3 regions of the Halorhodospira halochloris genome follow, and region 2 is predicted to be linked to each of the others. Evidence: predicted binding sites of a transcription regulator. Region 2 holds the regulator's gene; each other region holds the start of a gene.

Region 1 (5,638 bases), 730 kb from region 2:
GAGCCGACCTGGTAAGAGTCTATCGGCTGCACATCCTGCAGCGCTTTCATGACTATTTGCGCAATCAACAGGTGCCAGCGGATCAGCAAGAGGCCCTCAAACTGGCGGGCGCGATGCTCAGCCAGGCCCACGATGATTTCCTCAACTCAGATCCGCGTACCGAGGCAGTGCTGAGGGTTTATCAGCAACAAACAATTGATCTGAATACGACAACTATCCCGATATCAGCTATACGACGGGGGAGGGGCCATGCAAAGACAGCGCTTTGAGCTAGGTGCAGCGGTGCGAGTAGTCCGCAACGTGCGTGATGATGGCACGTATCCAGGGGCGCAGCGTGGCGAACTGCTGGTTCGCCGGGGCAGTGTCGGCTATGTCCGCGAGGTAGGCACATTCCTCCAGGACCAAATCATCTACAGCGTCGATTTTCCCAGTGTCGGTAAGATCGTCGGCTGCCGCGAGGAGGAGTTGATTGACCCGCTCCAGCCTTGGGTCGAGTGTTCTTTCGAGGCGCGTGAACAGGTTACTCCGAAGCGGCGACTGGCAATTGATGGCGCGGTGGTGGCTGAGCCGGGGATGGTCGGAGAGATCCTCCAGGTGCTGCGCGATCACCCCCAGGCTCCGGCCTATCACGTGCGTTTCCCAGGGCGCACACTGCTCGTCCCGGAGCGTAGCCTGGAGTCAGTGGAGGCGCGGGAGGGAGAGGCTGTATGAGCGCGGCGAATTACCGCCTGATGCGCTCTGCGCTGGGGCTTTTTGATTGCGCCCCAGCACAGCTCGGCGCTGAGCAGTTGGAGCAGGCCCGCGAGCAGGCGGCCAAGGAACAGGCAATCGAGGAGCTTATCCTGCGAACAGCCGAAGCTAGCGCCGTGCAGATTGATGATAGCGATGTTGAGCAGGCTGTTGAGCAGATTGTGCAGCGTTTTGCAGATGCCAGGGAGTTCGAGCAGGCATTGGCAGATAACGGACTGGATCGTGGTGCACTGGCTAGTGCAATAGCACAGGAGTTGCGCGTTAATGGGGCACTGGAAAGGGTCGCTGAGCAGGTCCCGCCGGTGAGTGAAGAGGAAATAGAGCAGTTCTATCGGCGCCATCCGAAAAAGTTCTGGCGTGACGAAGTCCGCACAGTGCGCCATATATTGATAACCATCAACGATGACTTTGCCGAGAATAGGCGCGCGAGCGCTTATCAGCGAACCTCTTCGCTGGCTGATCAATTAAGCCAATCATCTCAGGCGGTTACCGAGCATTTTGCGCAACTAGCCGAGCGCTACTCTGAGTGCCCCAGTGCGATGCACGGCGGCCTGATCGGTTCGCTGCCCCGTGGGCATTTATATCCAGAGCTCGACTCCGTGCTGTTTCGTATGGAGGAAGGCCAGGTTAAGGGAGTAGTTGAATCGCCCATGGGCTATCACGTACTCCTCTGCGAGCAAATCACGCCGCCCGGCTTGGTGCCTCTTGAGCAGGTGCGCGAGAAGATCGCCGAGACGATCCAAGGCCAGCGCTCCGAGCAGGCTAAACGCCAGTGGATCAAGGCCTTGCAAAAATGCGGTTGCTAAAAGCCATTCGCTCACCGCAAGGGTTCTCTTCTAAGTCGACCCCTAACTCTTCCCTTAAGGGGCTCTCTAAAACTCCCTCCGGAGCCGCTTAACTACCTCGGTGTGAAGGTCTTGGCGCCAAGGATGGCGCCATGAAGCCTCCGGGGATGGATTCACAGCGTCTTCCACACCGAGGCAGCTGAGTGACTCCGAAGGAAGTTTTAAAGGTTCCTTAAATATTTGGCACACACATTGCATTACAAAAGTTGAAGGTCACTTTGTGACTCTAACCAGAAACCCATAACGGAGGTTATTCAAATGCGCCAAGCAGCTATCTACGGTAAAGGCGGTATAGGTAAGTCAACCACTACTCAGAATCTTGTCGCCGCACTTGCGGAGATGGGCAAGAAGGTGATGATTGTCGGCTGTGATCCGAAGGCCGACTCGACCCGCCTGATGCTCCACGCGAAGGCCCAAAATACGGTCATGCACCTTGCTGCAGAGGCCGGCAGTGTTGAGGACCTGGAGCTCGAGGATGTTATGCAGGTCGGTTTTGGCGATGTCCGCTGTGTTGAGTCGGGCGGTCCAGAGCCCGGCGTAGGCTGTGCCGGTCGCGGGGTTATCACCGCCATCAACTTCCTCGAAGAAGAGGGCGCCTACGAAGAGGACATCGACTACGTCTTCTACGACGTGCTCGGTGACGTCGTCTGCGGCGGGTTCGCGATGCCGATCCGCGAGAACAAGGCACAGGAGATCTATATCGTTGTCTCCGGCGAGATGATGGCCATGTATGCAGCCAATAACATCGCTAAGGGCATCGTCAAGTACTCCAGCTCAGGCGGTGTGCGCCTCGCCGGTCTGATCTGTAACTCACGCAATACCGATCGTGAAGATGAGTTGATTGATGCCCTTGCTAAGGGGCTCGGCACTCAGATGATTGGCTTTATCGCGCGCGATAATGTCGTACAGCACGCCGAGATAAGGCGCATGACCGTCATCGAATACAACCCAACCTGTAAGCAGGCTGATGTCTATCGCGAATTAGCCAAGAACATCGACGAAAACAAAAACTTTGTCGTGCCGACCCCAATGGAGATGGATGATCTAGAGAACCTGCTTATGGAGTTCGGGATCATTGAGGATGTCGATGAGAGCATCGTCGGACAGAAGGCGGATGAAGGCGCATCGGCTTAATGGGCGGCGGGAAATGCAGCTGAATTACGCGTCTTACACAAAGGGGAGCAACCACCCATGTCGAGCATGAATCGCCAAGAGTCAGAGGCCCTCATTGAAGAGGTCCTTGAGGTCTATCCCGAGCAGGCACGCAGTGATCGGGCTAAGCACCTGACCGCCAATGATCCGAATCTGGATGATGCCAGCAAGTGCATGACCTCTAATCGTAAATCTGTCCCCGGGGTGATGACCCAGCGTGGCTGTGCCTATGCTGGCTCGCGCGGGGTAGTGTGGGGGCCGGTCAAGGACATGGTGCATCTATCGCACGGTCCGGTCGGCTGCGGTCAGTACTCGCGCGGCGGACGGCGCCATTACTACAGCGGGGTGACCGGGGCGGATAGCTTTACCACTATCAACTTCACCTCCGATTTCCAGGAGAAAGACATCGTCTTTGGCGGTGATCATAAGCTGAAGAAGATCATCGACGAGATCGAGATGCTCTTCCCCCTTAACAAGGGCACTACGGTGCAGTCCGAGTGCCCGATCGGACTGATCGGTGACGATATAGGGTCAGTCGCCCGGGAGGCCGGTAAGCGGATTGACAAAGCCGTATTACCGGTCAGCTGTGAGGGCTTTCGCGGGGTATCGCAGTCACTCGGCCACCATATCGCCAATGACGTTATCCGTGATCACGTGCTCACTAAGCGTTACGACGAGCGCCCTGAACCGGGGCCCTACGATGTCGCCATCATCGGTGATTACAACATCGGTGGTGACTTGTGGTCATCACGGATCCTGCTCGAGGAGATGGGCCTGAACGTCCTCGCGCAGTGGTCAGGTGATGGCACGCTGGCCGAGATGGAGGAGACCCCGCGGGTGCAGCTCAATCTGCTGCACTGCTACCGCTCGATGAACTATATCAGCGAGTTCATGGAGGAGAAGTTCGGTATCCCATATATGGAGTACAACTTCTTCGGGCCGACCAAGATCGATCAGAGCATCCGCGATATCGCCGCACGGTTTGACGAAACCATTCAGGCCAACGCCGAGAAGGTTATAGCCAAGTATCGGCCATATATGGATCAGGTGGTTGAGAAATTCCGGCCGCGACTTGAGGGCAAGAAGGTCATGCTCTACGTCGGCGGGCTGCGTCCGCGCCACGTTATCGGCGCCTATGAGGACCTGGGGATGGAAGTGGTCGGTGCCGGTTATGAGTTCGCCCATAACGACGACTACGACCGTACCTTCAAGGAGCTCGGCGATGGTGCACTGATCTATGACGATGCGAGTGCCTACGAGCTTGAGGAGTTTGCCAAGCGCCTCAAGCCCGATCTGATCGGTGGCGGGGTCAAGGAGAAGTACGTCTTCCAGAAGATGGGCATCCCGCTGCGCCAGATGCACTCCTGGGATTACTCCGGCCCATATCACGGCTATGACGGCTTTGCCATCTTTGCCCGGGATATGGATATGGCCCTGAACAACCCGTGCTGGGGTGCGTTAACCCCGCCCTGGAAACGCACCTAAGCAGGAGGTATAGCAATGAATAATGATGCTGAAGCAATCAAGCCGTGTTATCCGCTGTTTCAGGACGATGAATATCAGCAGATGCTGTCGCGCAAGCGGGAGGGGCGCGAAGAGGGCTACTCCGCCGATAAGGTCCATGAGGTCTTCATGTGGACTACTTCCGAGGAGTATAAGGAGCTCAACTTCTCGCGCGAGGCACTGACCATCGACCCGGCCAAGGCCTGTCAGCCGCTCGGGGCGGTGCTCTGTGGGCTGGGTTTTGAAGGCTCACTGCCTTACGTCCACGGCTCGCAGGGGTGCGTGGCCTATTTTCGGACCTACTTCAACCGTCACTTCAAGGAGCCGATTGCCTGCGTCTCCGATTCGATGACCGAGGATGCCGCGGTCTTCGGCGGCCATCCGAACATGAATCAGGGCCTGCAGAATGCCTACACCATCTATCAGCCGAAGATGCTGGCGGTGTCGACAACCTGTATGGCAGAGGTTATCGGTGATGATCTTAATGCCTTCATAACCAACGCTAAGAACGAGGGTTATCTGCCGCAAGAGGTGCCGACCCCGTTTGCTCACACCCCGAGCTTTGTCGGCAGCCACGTCAACGGCTGGGACAATATGTTTGAGGGAATAATCCGCTACTTCACCATCAACGAGATGGAGTCTAAAGAGGTCGGCAGCAAAGCCAAGATCAATCTGGTGCCCGGCTTCGAGACCTATCTGGGCAGCTATCGCTGGCTGCATCGGGCGATGGGTGAGATGGGGGTCGATTACAGCCTGCTCTGTGATCCCACCGAGGTCCTCGATACCCCTGCTGATGGCGAGTATCGCATGTACGCCGGCGGGACCAGCATCGATGAGGTCAAGGATGCGCCGAACGCTCTCGATACCCTGCTGCTCCAACCCTGGGGACTGACGAAGACGAAGAAGTTTATCAAGCAGACCTGGGGGCAGCCGTGTAGCGATATCTCGGTGCCAATCGGCCTGGAGGGGACCGATCAGTTCCTGATGAAGGTCTCGGAGCTGACCGGTAAGCCGATCCCAGAGTCGTTGGAGAAGGAGCGGGGGCGACTGGTCGATATCATGACCGACTCGCACGCCTGGCTGCACGGCAAGCGCTTTGCCCTGTGGGGGGATCAGGACTTTGTTATGGGGGTCACTAAGCTGCTTACCGAGATCGGTGCTGAGCCTACCCATATCCTCTGTAACGGTGCTAATAAGCGCTGGGGTAAGGCGATGCGCAAGATGCTCGATGAAACGCCGTTCGGTGAGAAGGCCGAGGTCCATGTCGGTAAGGACCTTTGGCATATGCGCTCGCTGGTCTTCACCGATCGCCCGGATTTCATGATCGGCAATACCTACGGCAAGTATATCCAGCGTGATACGGCCTATCTGGGTAAGGATTTCGAGGT
Region 2 (5,638 bases):
TGGGTAGCGCTGCCTTTGATGATGAAGGTGTTGCGACGACCGATTCACCCCTTATCAGTGATGGCACCCTCCAGCGCTATGTACTTGATACATACTCTGCTCGGCGCTTGGGTTTAGAGACGACAGCAAATGCTGGCGGGGTGCACAACCTCGAGGTCGTCTCTGGACGTGATGACTTTGGCGCTTTGGTTAGGAACCTTGAGCGTGGTTTGATCGTGACAGAGCTAATGGGCCAGGGCGTAAACCTAGTTACCGGGGATTATTCGCGAGGCGCTGCTGGATTTTGGGTAGAAAATGGGGCTATACGCCGGCCTGTTCAGGAGGTCACTATAGCAGCTAATCTGCGTGATATCTTCGCCGGTATAAGGGCGGTAGGTAACGATATGGATTGCCGCGGAAACATTCGAACCGGTTCAATCCTAGTGGATGGTATGATGGTCGCAGGGGAATAACTTAATCCTCCTGGTTGGGATCTTCGCCGAATCCGTTCTCCACTAGTTCGGCTAGATCCCTGGCAGCTAGTTCCTCATCTTGGCCGTTGGCTTCGATGGTGATTTGCGTGCCGAGCCCAGCTGCTAGCATCATCAGCCCCATTATGCTCTTGCCGTTTACCTTTTTATCTCCAGAGCAGACATGGATGTCGCACTTAAAGCCGGAAGCAACACTGACGAAACGTGCCGCAGCACGGGCGTGAAGTCCCAGACGGTTTTGTATAACAGCTTCCTTACAAGTCATCCATGCTGCTCCTAGGTGGTTGGTGATACGATGCCGTCGCGCCCACCTTTAAAAGCAGCTTCGGTAAGTTCATCAAGAGAGCTTTCGTGGTAGTTGAAGATGCGCAAGAGCATCGGCAGGTTTACTCCTGTAACCAACCTTGTGGTCTTGTTCTTAGCGGCTGATACGGCTATGTTGGCCGGGGTTGAGCCGTAGGCATCGGATAAAATAAGCACCCCCGAGCCGCTGTCGAGATCTTTTATCATTTCTTCGGCTTTGTGGGCCATCTTATGTGGCTCATCTTCAAAATAAACGCCCAGAGCTTTGGTTTGTAGCGGGCACACACCTAGAGTTTGGGAAGCAATCTGTAATAGCTCCTGGCCTATCCTTTGGTGAGTTATCAGGAGCAATCCTACGCTCATGGAAGTTCCCTGTGGCGTAAGGTTAGCCGACTGCACTGTTCAGCCAAGTCGTTGGCAAGCCTTTCTGCTAAATATACGGATCTGTGTTGACCGCCAGTACAACCTATTGCCACGGTCAAGTAGCTCCTTCCTGATTCCTTATAAGTTGGTAACCAGTAAGCTATTATACCCAATATCTGATTGTATAGAGTCTCGGTCTCCGGGTGGTTTTCTAAAAAGTCACAAACCCCGACGTGCTGCCCGGTACTAGCCCTTAGCTCCGGTACCCAGTGCGGATTAGGTAGGCAGCGCGCGTCAAAGACATAGTCGGCATCGGTCGGGATTCCATGTTTAAAACCGAAAGACTGAACCAATATCGCGAGTGTAGGGCGGTCGCCTCCGAGCCTTTCATAAACCAGTGATCTTAGATCGTGAACACTAGTCCTTGAGGTGTCTATAGTCCAATCAGCGCGTTCGCGCAATGGTTCTAATACCGCCTTTTCGTCTTTTAACGAGTCACTGAGCGGTCTGCCATCTTGAGCCAACGGGTGACGCCGGCGTGTTTCACTGTAGCGACGCATCAAAATATAATCATCGGCATAAAGAAAGATGGCTTCCGTGGTTATGCCAGTTTGCTGCAGGTATTCTATAGTTTGCGGCAGGTTGACAAGATCTTCTTTAGGGTTGCGGGCATCTATGCCCACCGCAAATTTGCTACCAATCCTTTGATGGTTTTTTTTGGCAAAGAGGGCGAAGTCAGCGATTAAATTTACTGGCAAATTATCGATGCAGTAAAATCCAGCATCCTCAAGGGTGTTTAGGGCAACGCTCTTGCCGGATCCAGACAGGCCGCTGACGACGATTAACCTGATTTCGGCCACGCCACCTCCTCTGCTGCGCGTGATAGCCGAGAAGTACGGTTGTTTATCGGGGTATAAGCCGTATTTTGATCTTCACCAGCACCGTCAAATGGGGGAGAGTCCGTATTAACAAGACTCTCTTGGTAAGTAATACGGTTTGGAATGTCTTGGTGTGATAGTTTTTCGCTGGTTGAGTTTAGCTGTGCTACTGCGATTTCAATGAGTTCCGCTAATGGCCGTTGCTCTACAGCGGTCAGCTTCAGTGCGGGGATAATAGTGCCGCAGTAATTAGCGCTATGACGGCGCCCCTTGATTAGTGAAATTGGGCAATTACTGCCTGCATTCCTAGTTAGTGTGACTTGCAGATCTATCCTGCTGCTGCGGGATAGAGACTGTGCGCCGTAGATTTCTCTTATGTCTACTATCCCTAAGTCGCGCAGGTGTATTAGCCCAAACCCGATCTGCGGGCATGATCCTATCAGCTGACTGTCCTGTTGTTTAATCAGCACGGCATCATCTGCTACAAGAAGATGGCCGCGTTGAATCATTGCCAGGGCGCAGTCGCTCTTGCCAACCCCACTAGGCCCCCGGAGCAGAACTCCCCGGCCATTGATATGCATCAGCACACCGGGGATTATAGTGCCATCGTTTGATTTTGAAAGACTCATGTTGAATCTGACGACGGACGCCATCCCCGGAGTATTTCATGCAAGCTATCATCGCTACTGGGGCTGCGCAGCTTTTCGCATAGCTCTGGATCACTAAACATTTCCGCCAAGGCGGCCAGTATCTGCAGGTGTTCGTCAGTGAAATGCTCCGGAACTACTAGAGCAAAGAGGATGTCCACCGGGGCTCTATCAAAGGCGTGGAAGTCTATCCCTTGGTCGAGCCGTATGAAGGCGCCAATGGCCTTATCAATACCCTCAAGGCGGGCGTGAGGCAGGGCGACGCCATGCCCCAGCCCGGTACTGCCAAGGCGTTCACGGGCCATTAGGCGTTTACAGATCTCATCACCAGTTAGACGATCTTCGGCTTCGCCTATAAGCTGGCCAACATAAGACAGGACCTGCTCTTTGTCCTTGGCCTCACTAACGCAGCGGACCCGTTCTGGGGAAATCAGTTGCTCGATGTCCATATGTCGTCCGTAAGCTAGTTAGCTTAACTACGTCCCGAGCGAGTCTTCGTGCTGGCTCGACTTTAAGGACGTGCCCTGACGTTTCTTGTCTACCGCTTTATCCTTCTGTTTCTTTATCTGCCGATCCAGTTTGTCGATCAGCGCATCGATTGCTGCGTACATATCATTAGAGACTGCATTTGCAAATACCCTGCCTCCACCACTGCCGAGCTGTATATTAGCCTCCGCTTTCTGTTGCAATTTTTCAACAGATAGTATGACTTCAGTGTCAATCAAATTGTCAAAGTGACGCTGTAGCCTGCTCATCTTGTCATTTACATAGTCGCGTAAGGAGTCGGTAATCTCTATATGGTGACCGCTGAGTTTGATTTGCATGGCTTGGATCCTTCATTTGCGAAGTTCTGCAGCTTGCGTCTTATTGCCGTAGCCTCTTTGTTTGACTTTGCGTTGCGAAGACGAGGCAATGCCCAAAGATTCACGATACTTGGCTACGGTCCTACGTGCTACCTTGATGCCCTCATCCCTGAGAGATTCAGCGATGGCGCTGTCACTAAGCGGTTTGCTGGTCTCTTCAGCGCTTATCAAGCGTTTTATTCGTGCCCGGATGGCAGTAGCAGATGCCTCACCTCCATCTGTGGTGCTTACGTGACTGGAAAAAAAGTACTTGAACTCATACGTCCCACGTGGTGTGTACATGTATTTGTTGGTTGTTATCCGCGATATTGTAGACTCATGCATGTCAATTGTCTCGGCTATCTCGCGCAATACCAGAGGCTGCATGGCCTCCTCGCCGTGGTCCATGAACTCTCTTTGCCGATCGACGATGGCGCTGGCCACCTTAAGCAGCGTCTCATTGCGGCTTTGCAAGCTCTTTAACAACCAGCGAGCCTCCTGGAGGTGGGTCCGTAAACAGTGATTATCGGCACTAGTATCGCCGCGTTTAACGAGACTGGCGTAGTAGGGGTTGATCCGTAGAGTAGGCGTCATCTCGCGATTGAGTTCAACATGCCAAGCGCCGTCCTGGCGGAATACGGTAACGTCAGGAATGATGTACTCTGGTGCAGAGTTGCTCAGTTGTTGACCCGGCCGAGGATCGAGGCTCCTGATCAGTTCGAGTGTTTCGTCAACAGCCGAGCCACTCAAGCCTAGCTCGGCTTGTATCTCGTCATAGCGCTGCTCGGCGACTCGTTCCAAGTGGTTGAGGACTATTTCCATCGCTTCCCCTCGCCAAGGTGTGGTTTCGGGGAGTTGCTCAAGCTGAATAAAAAGTGCCTCTGCAGGTGATCGAGCGGCTATGCCATGCGGATCCAAGCGCTGGATACGGGCAAGGATAGACTCCACATCGCTAGGGCTGAAATGGATGCTTGTCGGAAGCTGGCCGTGTATCTCTTCAACACTTGACTGGAGGTAGCCGTCCTCATCAATAGAATCAACAATGATCTCGGCAACTAAACGTTCACTCTCGGTAAGGTCCTCCATCTCCACTTGCCAGAGCAAATGCTCTATCAGTCCCTGGGGGTTGGAGCTGCGATTCTCTAAGATGTCTGTGGCTGAATCAGCTCCTGGGGATGCGCAGGCGTAGCTGGCGTCATAAATATCTTCCCAGCTGGTATCCAAGGGTAGTTCGTCGGGTATTGCCTCACCGCTAGGTTGCTCTTCCGCGTTTTGATCCTGATTTGACTTGTCTGCAACGCTTGTCTCTTCGCCCTCATCAGTCTCCAGCATTAGATTGGATTCCAGCGCCTGCTGGATTTCGTTATGCAATTCGAGACTAGACAGCTGCAGCAGCCGAATGGCCTGCTGTAACTGAGGCGTCATGGCCAGCTGTTGGCCCACTCTTAGCTGAAGCGTTTGCTTCATATCAAATTCTTTACAGTGGTGGTTAAATTTTCAAACAGTACTACACTAAAGCTTATCATAAGCTAAAATCCTCACCCAGATAGACCTCCCTTACTTTAGGGTCAGCGAGGATTTCTTGGGCGTTTCCTGCAGCTAAGACCCGGCCGTCGCTAAGGATATATGCCCTCTGAACAATGCCCAGGGTTTCGCGTACGTTGTGGTCGGTAATGAGAACACCGATGCCGCGATCGGCTAACCGGCGAACTATCCGTTGAATGTCGCCAACCGATATTGGGTCGACTCCGGCGAAGGGTTCATCCAATAAAATAAATTGCGGATTAGCGGCAAGGGCTCTGGCAATCTCAACCCGACGCCTTTCCCCTCCAGACAGAGAAATTCCCATAGAATCGCGAACGTGATTTACGCCAAAGTCTTCTAGCAGCTCTTCTGCTGCACTTTTGCGCTCGGCTCGGCTGAGATCTGAGCGCAGCTGCAAAATGGCGTTGAGGTTGTCTGCGACGCTTAGTTTACGAAATACTGATGGCTCCTGCGGGAGATAGCCGATACCAGCTTTGGCCCTAGCATGAATGGGTAGCTCGGTTAAATCTGCCTGGTTAAGGGTTATGCTACCAGCGTCAGCCTTAACCAGGCCAACCACCATGTAAAAGCAAGTTGTTTTGCCGGCCCCG
Region 3 (5,638 bases), 1.3 Mb from region 2:
GGATTGACTGTCACCATTTTCCATCATGGCTTCTACACAGTCTAACCACTCCGAATTTTCCCAATAATTGCCCTCTATATTAGATATGATTGTAAAGTCTTCAGCGCCATAACGGCCCGATACGTGTAAGTCACCCGTGATAACGCTACCGTCAACAAAAAAATCTGCTGGGGTTATAGCTCCAGCACCTTTTATCGAGACATCACCTACAACACAAATCTTTCCGCCTACATTACTTGCTGGAGCTCCCTGCAACGTCAGTTCATCATCAGGATCTAACCAACAATCATCAATATCACCTCGCTGGCTAGGGCCTATTTTGTCGTTTTTTGTCTCACATTTTGAATCTTGTCTTAAGTTTTCTAATTTGCCGGCCTCACTGATTGGCCGCCCTATCTTATGCACAGCCGCTGCCTCACTAGGCCGAGCCCCACCTGACCAGCCAACCCATACCTCTGAGTAACCCTCACGGGGATCTTTTTCCCTACCGAAACCCCATGTCCCTTGCTCGTCTCTGTAGCCAACTTTGATGCCCTCAATATCTACGTTGTTTTCTGCACGGTTATGTCTTTCATCCAGTCTGTCTAATTCGCTCTCACTAATATCGCTTTTTATCAAAAGTCGAGCACTCTCCGTAGCATATAAGGCACGGTCAGAGTGACTGTCAGTGCTAGAGACTAGTGATGTTGATGAGGCAATGTGGGCAACCCCAACGGCTGCTACCGAGGCAACAACCAACCCTGCCAGGGCAACCAACAGCACGCCTCCTGACTGCCTGCCACTCAAGGGGTTATCCCATGATTTTGACTCACTATCAGCGCGAATAAACATAGGTTGTCACCTCTCTATCTTCAGAATCCGTTCGATCGATACTTATCCGAATCCTGAAGAGTCTGCTAGGGTCAGCTTCACTACTTATACATTCAAACACAGGGCTACCACTCTCCGGCCAGAAAATGGGATCGTCGTCCAATCTAAGCGCCCCATCGTTAATTGTTATATTTTTGTCTTCTCCCAGTTTAACGCTATCACCGTTATCAGTAACGCTATCGCCGTTATCACAACTTATACCGTGCTGCCTTACTTCCCTGGCTATCCGACTCAGGGCAAAGACCATATCTGCTTCGTCGCCATATGCTTCGCGAGTATCAAACCATGTGCTGATCATCTGGCCTAAGGGGCGGGCAGCAGCAGCCGAGACTATGCCGAGAATAATCAGCACTAGCACCATCTCAATAAGTGTAAAACCGCTCCACTTTTGCCGTCTCTTGCTCACAGGAGCCACCTCAAAAAATTACATTATTCTTCGTCATCACTTATAGGAACATGAATTACTATTCTACTCTCCCCGCCAATTGTAAATTTGCACACAGGCAGTTCATCACTCTCATCACTCTCAGGTAATAGATAAATGAGACTTGCTTTACAGCTTACTTGATTATAAGTGCCATCACACTGATCTATGTCACATGCATCATCGCCGCAATTTTCTCTTGTTATCTCCCCCTCCTCCTCGTCGTCGTCGTCGTAGTCATACTTCGCAATAATAGCCTCAGCGCAGCTATGCCGGTCTAGATGGTCTTGCGCGCCACCAATCCCATCCATGGATAGCAGAATCCGCATACTAGTTCCGAAAGCCAATACCGTTATGGATATCACTACCAGAGTGACAATCAATTCAATCAACGTGAAGCCGTACTTCCTTTGAGCGCCTATACGGTAAAAATTTGCCATGGCATCTCCTTTATGCTGCCCCCCCTAGAGAACCTCTAAAGCTCTCAACCGGAGCCACTCAACTGACTCGGCGTGAGGTTCTTGGCGCCAGACATGATGCCAAGAAACCTCCAGGGATGGATTTACGGCGTCCTCCATACCGGGGCTATTAACTGGCTCCTGGGAGAGTTATATGTTCCGCTCAGTTGCATGGCCCCCTCCGAATCAACCCGGTTGAAGAGTAGACGCAAACAGGCCTATCTTTTATTGAGAATTCATAATTGTCTTCTGACTCTCCGGAGAGGCTCCCATCGGGATAATCAAAAGTTATCTCCTGCGCACTGCTAGGCACTTGCACTCTAAGTCCTTCAAGCTGGTGCTTGGCGATATTTCGTGAACCATCGTTTGCGTTTTGAGCCTCCCACCCACTGCACTCGTTTCCATTACAGCCGGTGAACACAAACAAAGCCCCAGCATCGCCGCCAGTCTGAGCCAAAGCATGGCTCCTTGCTATACGCAGATGGCTAATGAGCCTGTCCCGCTCCTGCTCTGCCTGAATATCGCTATCCTTGCCGAAGATGCCCGCCATGAACGGAACAGAGATGGCTGCAAGCACCCCAATGACTACCATTACCATGATCAGTTCAATGAGGGTGAGTCCACGCTGCTTGTAGGCGGGTGAAGTCACCATGCGCCAAGCCTCTTATCCAGCCCAATATGAACAGAAAAGGCTAGACCCACTCAGGGGCCTAGCCTTACCAGATATAACACATTTTGGAGGGAAATTCCCTCCCTGCTTTATCTGCCTTAGACGCTGTAGTACATATCGAACTCAACCGGGTGAGTTGTCATGCGCAGCTGAGTTACCTCTTCCATCTTGAGTTCGATGTAGGCGTCGATCAGATCATCCGACATCACCCCGCCCTGCTTGAGGAACTCGCGGTCGTTATCCAGCCCCTCGAGGGCCTCATCGAGTTGGAAGGCGACCTTGGGAATCTCCTTCTCCTCCTCAGGTGGCAGGTCGTAGAGGTCTTTGTCCATCGCCTCACCAGGGTGGATCTTGTTGCGGATGCCGTCGAGGCCGGCCATTAACATCGCGGTAAAGGCGAAGTAAGGATTGCCGGTTGAGTCGGGGAAGCGCACCTCAATCCGCCGCCCTTTGGGGTTAGCGACGTACGGCACCCGGATTGATGCCGAGCGGTTACGGGCCGAGTAGGCGAGCAGCACCGGGGCCTCAAAGCCTGGCACCAGGCGCTTATAGCTGTTGGTCGAGGCGTTGGCGAAGGCGTTGATCGCCTTGGCGTGCTTGAGGATGCCGCCGATATAGAATAGCGCCTCCTCGGAGAGCCCAGCGTAGCCGTCGCCGCTGAATACGTTGTTGCCGCCCTTGGCGATCGACTGGTGGACGTGCATGCCGTTACCGTTATCGCCGACCAGCGGCTTGGGCATAAAGGTTGCGGTCTTGCCGTAGGCGTGCGCGACATTCTTGACGCAGTATTTCAAGGTCTGCAGGTCATCGGCGCGCTTGACCAGGGTGTTGGCACCGGTACCGATCTCACACTGCCCGCCGGTGGCCACCTCGTGGTGGTGGACCTCGGTAACCAGCCCCATCTCCTCCATAGCCAGGCACATGGCACTGCGGATATTGTGCAGCGAATCGACCGGCGGGACTGGAAAGTAACCACCCTTCACTCCGGGGCGGTGACCGATGTTGCCGTCTTTGTAGACCCGCTCGGAATTCCACCCCGCCTCAGCCGAATCTACCTCGTAGAAAGCCCCGCCCATGCTAGAGCCCCAGCGTACATCGTCGAGCACAAAGAATTCTGGTTCGGGGCCGAACAGCGCGGTATCGCCAATGCCGGTTGAGGCCAGATAGGCCTCGGCGCGCTTGGCCGCCGAGCGCGGATCGCGCCCATAACCCTGAAGGGTGCTCGGCTCCAGGATGTCACAGACGAGGTTGAGGGTCGGCTCATCGGTAAACGGGTCGAGCACAGCCGATTCCGGGTCGGGCAGCATAATCATATCCGACTCTTGGATCCCCTTCCAGCCCTGGATGGATGAGCCGTCGAACATCTTGCCGTCTTCAAAAAGATCCTCCTCGACCTGACCTGTCGGCAGAGAGACGTGCATCTCCTTACCGCGGGTATCAGTGAAGCGCAGGTCGACAAACTTCACGCCCTCGTCCTTGATCATCTTCATTACTTCTTGTGCGCTTTTAGCCATAGTGCTGCCTCCGATTGGGTAATTTCGTGTCCCCGCTCTTAGGGGGGTCGCCCTGTAATAAAGCAAGGGCCGTGCCAAAACTGCACGCAGGCTTGGTTAGGGGCGCCAATCGGCTCGAAGGCTTTGTTAAAGACTTCCCTCCCCTGCCTTACTAACCTTGAGATTTATCGCTTATGCACGCATTTTGTGCAGCAGCTCGCCACTCTCCCCGTTTTGGTGCACAGTTATGGTGCGCACAACCATGGAACATAGCAGTTACCTCAACTCACGCAACTGCTCTTGCATCTCGAGCAGATCCTGACCCATGATCCCCATCATCTCGACATCCGAACGCGCAATAACATCCGGGCAGGTCTGCCGCAGGGCAGTGCGCATCCGCCCCTGACGGACATTCTTCTCTATCAGGCGGCGATCGAGCGCGGTTATGGTCTCCTGCTTTTGCTCAAAATCCATATCTGCGGCGCTCTCAAAATAATCGCAGTACTCCTGCGCCAAGCCGTCAACATCTGGCTCAGAACAGCCCGTTAACGCCACAATGCATAGCGCAAACGCCGCTAGCAGGCAAAGTGGGCTGTTAGTTCTGCACCTCATCCGCTCCGCGATTAGCAAGTTCATCAACCCTCTCATTCTCCTCATGCCCAGAGTGGCCCCTAACCCAGCGCCACTCGACTTTATGGTAATCGGCCAGCTCATCGAGACGCTGCCATAGATCCTTATTCTTGACCGGTTTGCGCGCGGAAGTAACCCAGCCGCGCCGCTTCCAGCCCGCCATCCACTCGGTTATGCCCTTACGGACGTACTCCGAGTCGGTGGTCAACACCACCTGACACGGCCTGCTGAGCTCTTCTAAGGCCCGGATTGCCGCGGTCAGCTCCATGCGGTTATTAGTAGTCTGCCGTTCACCACCCCACAGTTCGCGCTCATACCCCTTATAGCGCAGCAGCACTCCCCAACCCCCGGGGCCTGGGTTGCCGCGGCAGGCGCCGTCCGTGAAAGCCTCAACCATATCGCCCTCTCCTGTTTCCTGCTCACCCATTAAACCAACCCTGTCGACCTGAGGCAGGCTGAGCTGCTCCCGGCTCTTGCCTGCCGCGAGCCAGTCGCGAACTCACCAGACCGCTCAACCCCGCCGGTGTACGCCGCCGAGCCGCCACCATTTGGACCGCCGCGTTAGCCCGCCCCGCCCCCAAGCGCCTCACCCAGCTCTCCCAGCAATCGAAGCGTTGCTGAACGCTGCTGCGCTGCACAGGCAGACGGTGGCAGATGAACTGCACAGTAATATCGGCAAAACCGATTTGACGCAGGCGCATAGCGATGGCCGTAGCCAACCACTGCCGCCCGCACCACGGTGGCTCTGCACCTCGCCAGTGGCCGATCAACCGCGCCACCCCCCACGGTCCCAGCGGATTGAAGCTCAACACCAGCAATTTGCCCTCCGGACGCAGAACTTGATGCGCCTCATGCAGCACTGCTTGCGGCTCTTCGACGAGCTCCAGCACATGCCTAAGGATCAGGCAATCGAGTGATTGCGCCTGAAATGGCAGTCGACTAGGGTCGAATATCAGGTCACCAGCTTCGCCACCCTGCCACTGGCGCAGTGTAGGCGCCACACTAAGGCCATCATTCAGATCCCCAATACAAACCGCATAACCGATGCGCAGTGCTGATAACTCAGCACTCAGGGCAGCTCGTTCGGCTTCAG

The links. Region 2 encodes sigma-54, which starts transcription at its own class of promoters, with help from an activator protein. Its sites were predicted from a motif close to TGGCANGNTNCNTGCTT; they were not measured.
Region 1: a site for sigma-54 is predicted at 1,777-1,793, ahead of nifH (nitrogenase iron protein). Genes of this name have one in related genera too.
Region 3: a site for sigma-54 is predicted at 3,997-4,013, ahead of glnA (glutamate--ammonia ligase). Genes of this name have one in related genera too.

Annotation. Positions count from the first base shown of each region.
Region 1 is NZ_AP017372.2:1,295,573-1,301,210, forward strand. It holds gene HH1059_RS06075 (nitrogenase-stabilizing/protective protein NifW) at 1-269, shown strand, start outside; gene HH1059_RS06080 (nitrogen fixation protein NifZ) at 250-711, shown strand; gene nifM (nitrogen fixation protein NifM) at 708-1,556, shown strand; gene nifH (nitrogenase iron protein) at 1,848-2,729, shown strand; gene nifD (nitrogenase molybdenum-iron protein alpha chain) at 2,787-4,232, shown strand; gene nifK (nitrogenase molybdenum-iron protein subunit beta) at 4,248-5,638, shown strand, end outside.
Region 2 is NZ_AP017372.2:2,028,295-2,033,932, reverse strand. It holds gene pmbA (metalloprotease PmbA) at 1-452, shown strand, start outside; gene HH1059_RS09330 (HPr family phosphocarrier protein) at 454-735, opposite strand; gene HH1059_RS09325 (PTS sugar transporter subunit IIA) at 747-1,136, opposite strand; gene rapZ (RNase adapter RapZ) at 1,133-1,996, opposite strand; gene HH1059_RS09315 (HPr kinase/phosphorylase) at 1,978-2,643, opposite strand; gene HH1059_RS09310 (PTS sugar transporter subunit IIA) at 2,640-3,110, opposite strand; gene hpf (ribosome hibernation-promoting factor, HPF/YfiA family) at 3,138-3,485, opposite strand; gene HH1059_RS09300 (RNA polymerase factor sigma-54) at 3,498-4,970, opposite strand; gene lptB (LPS export ABC transporter ATP-binding protein) at 5,026-5,638, opposite strand, start outside.
Region 3 is NZ_AP017372.2:682,612-688,249, reverse strand. It holds gene HH1059_RS03305 (hypothetical protein) at 1-831, opposite strand, end outside; gene HH1059_RS03300 (PulJ/GspJ family protein) at 815-1,276, opposite strand; gene HH1059_RS03295 (type IV pilus modification PilV family protein) at 1,300-1,734, opposite strand; gene HH1059_RS03290 (prepilin-type N-terminal cleavage/methylation domain-containing protein) at 1,916-2,404, opposite strand; gene glnA (glutamate--ammonia ligase) at 2,521-3,936, opposite strand; gene HH1059_RS03280 (hypothetical protein) at 4,192-4,551, opposite strand; gene rnhA (ribonuclease HI) at 4,511-4,972, opposite strand; gene HH1059_RS03270 (class I SAM-dependent methyltransferase) at 4,965-5,638, opposite strand, start outside.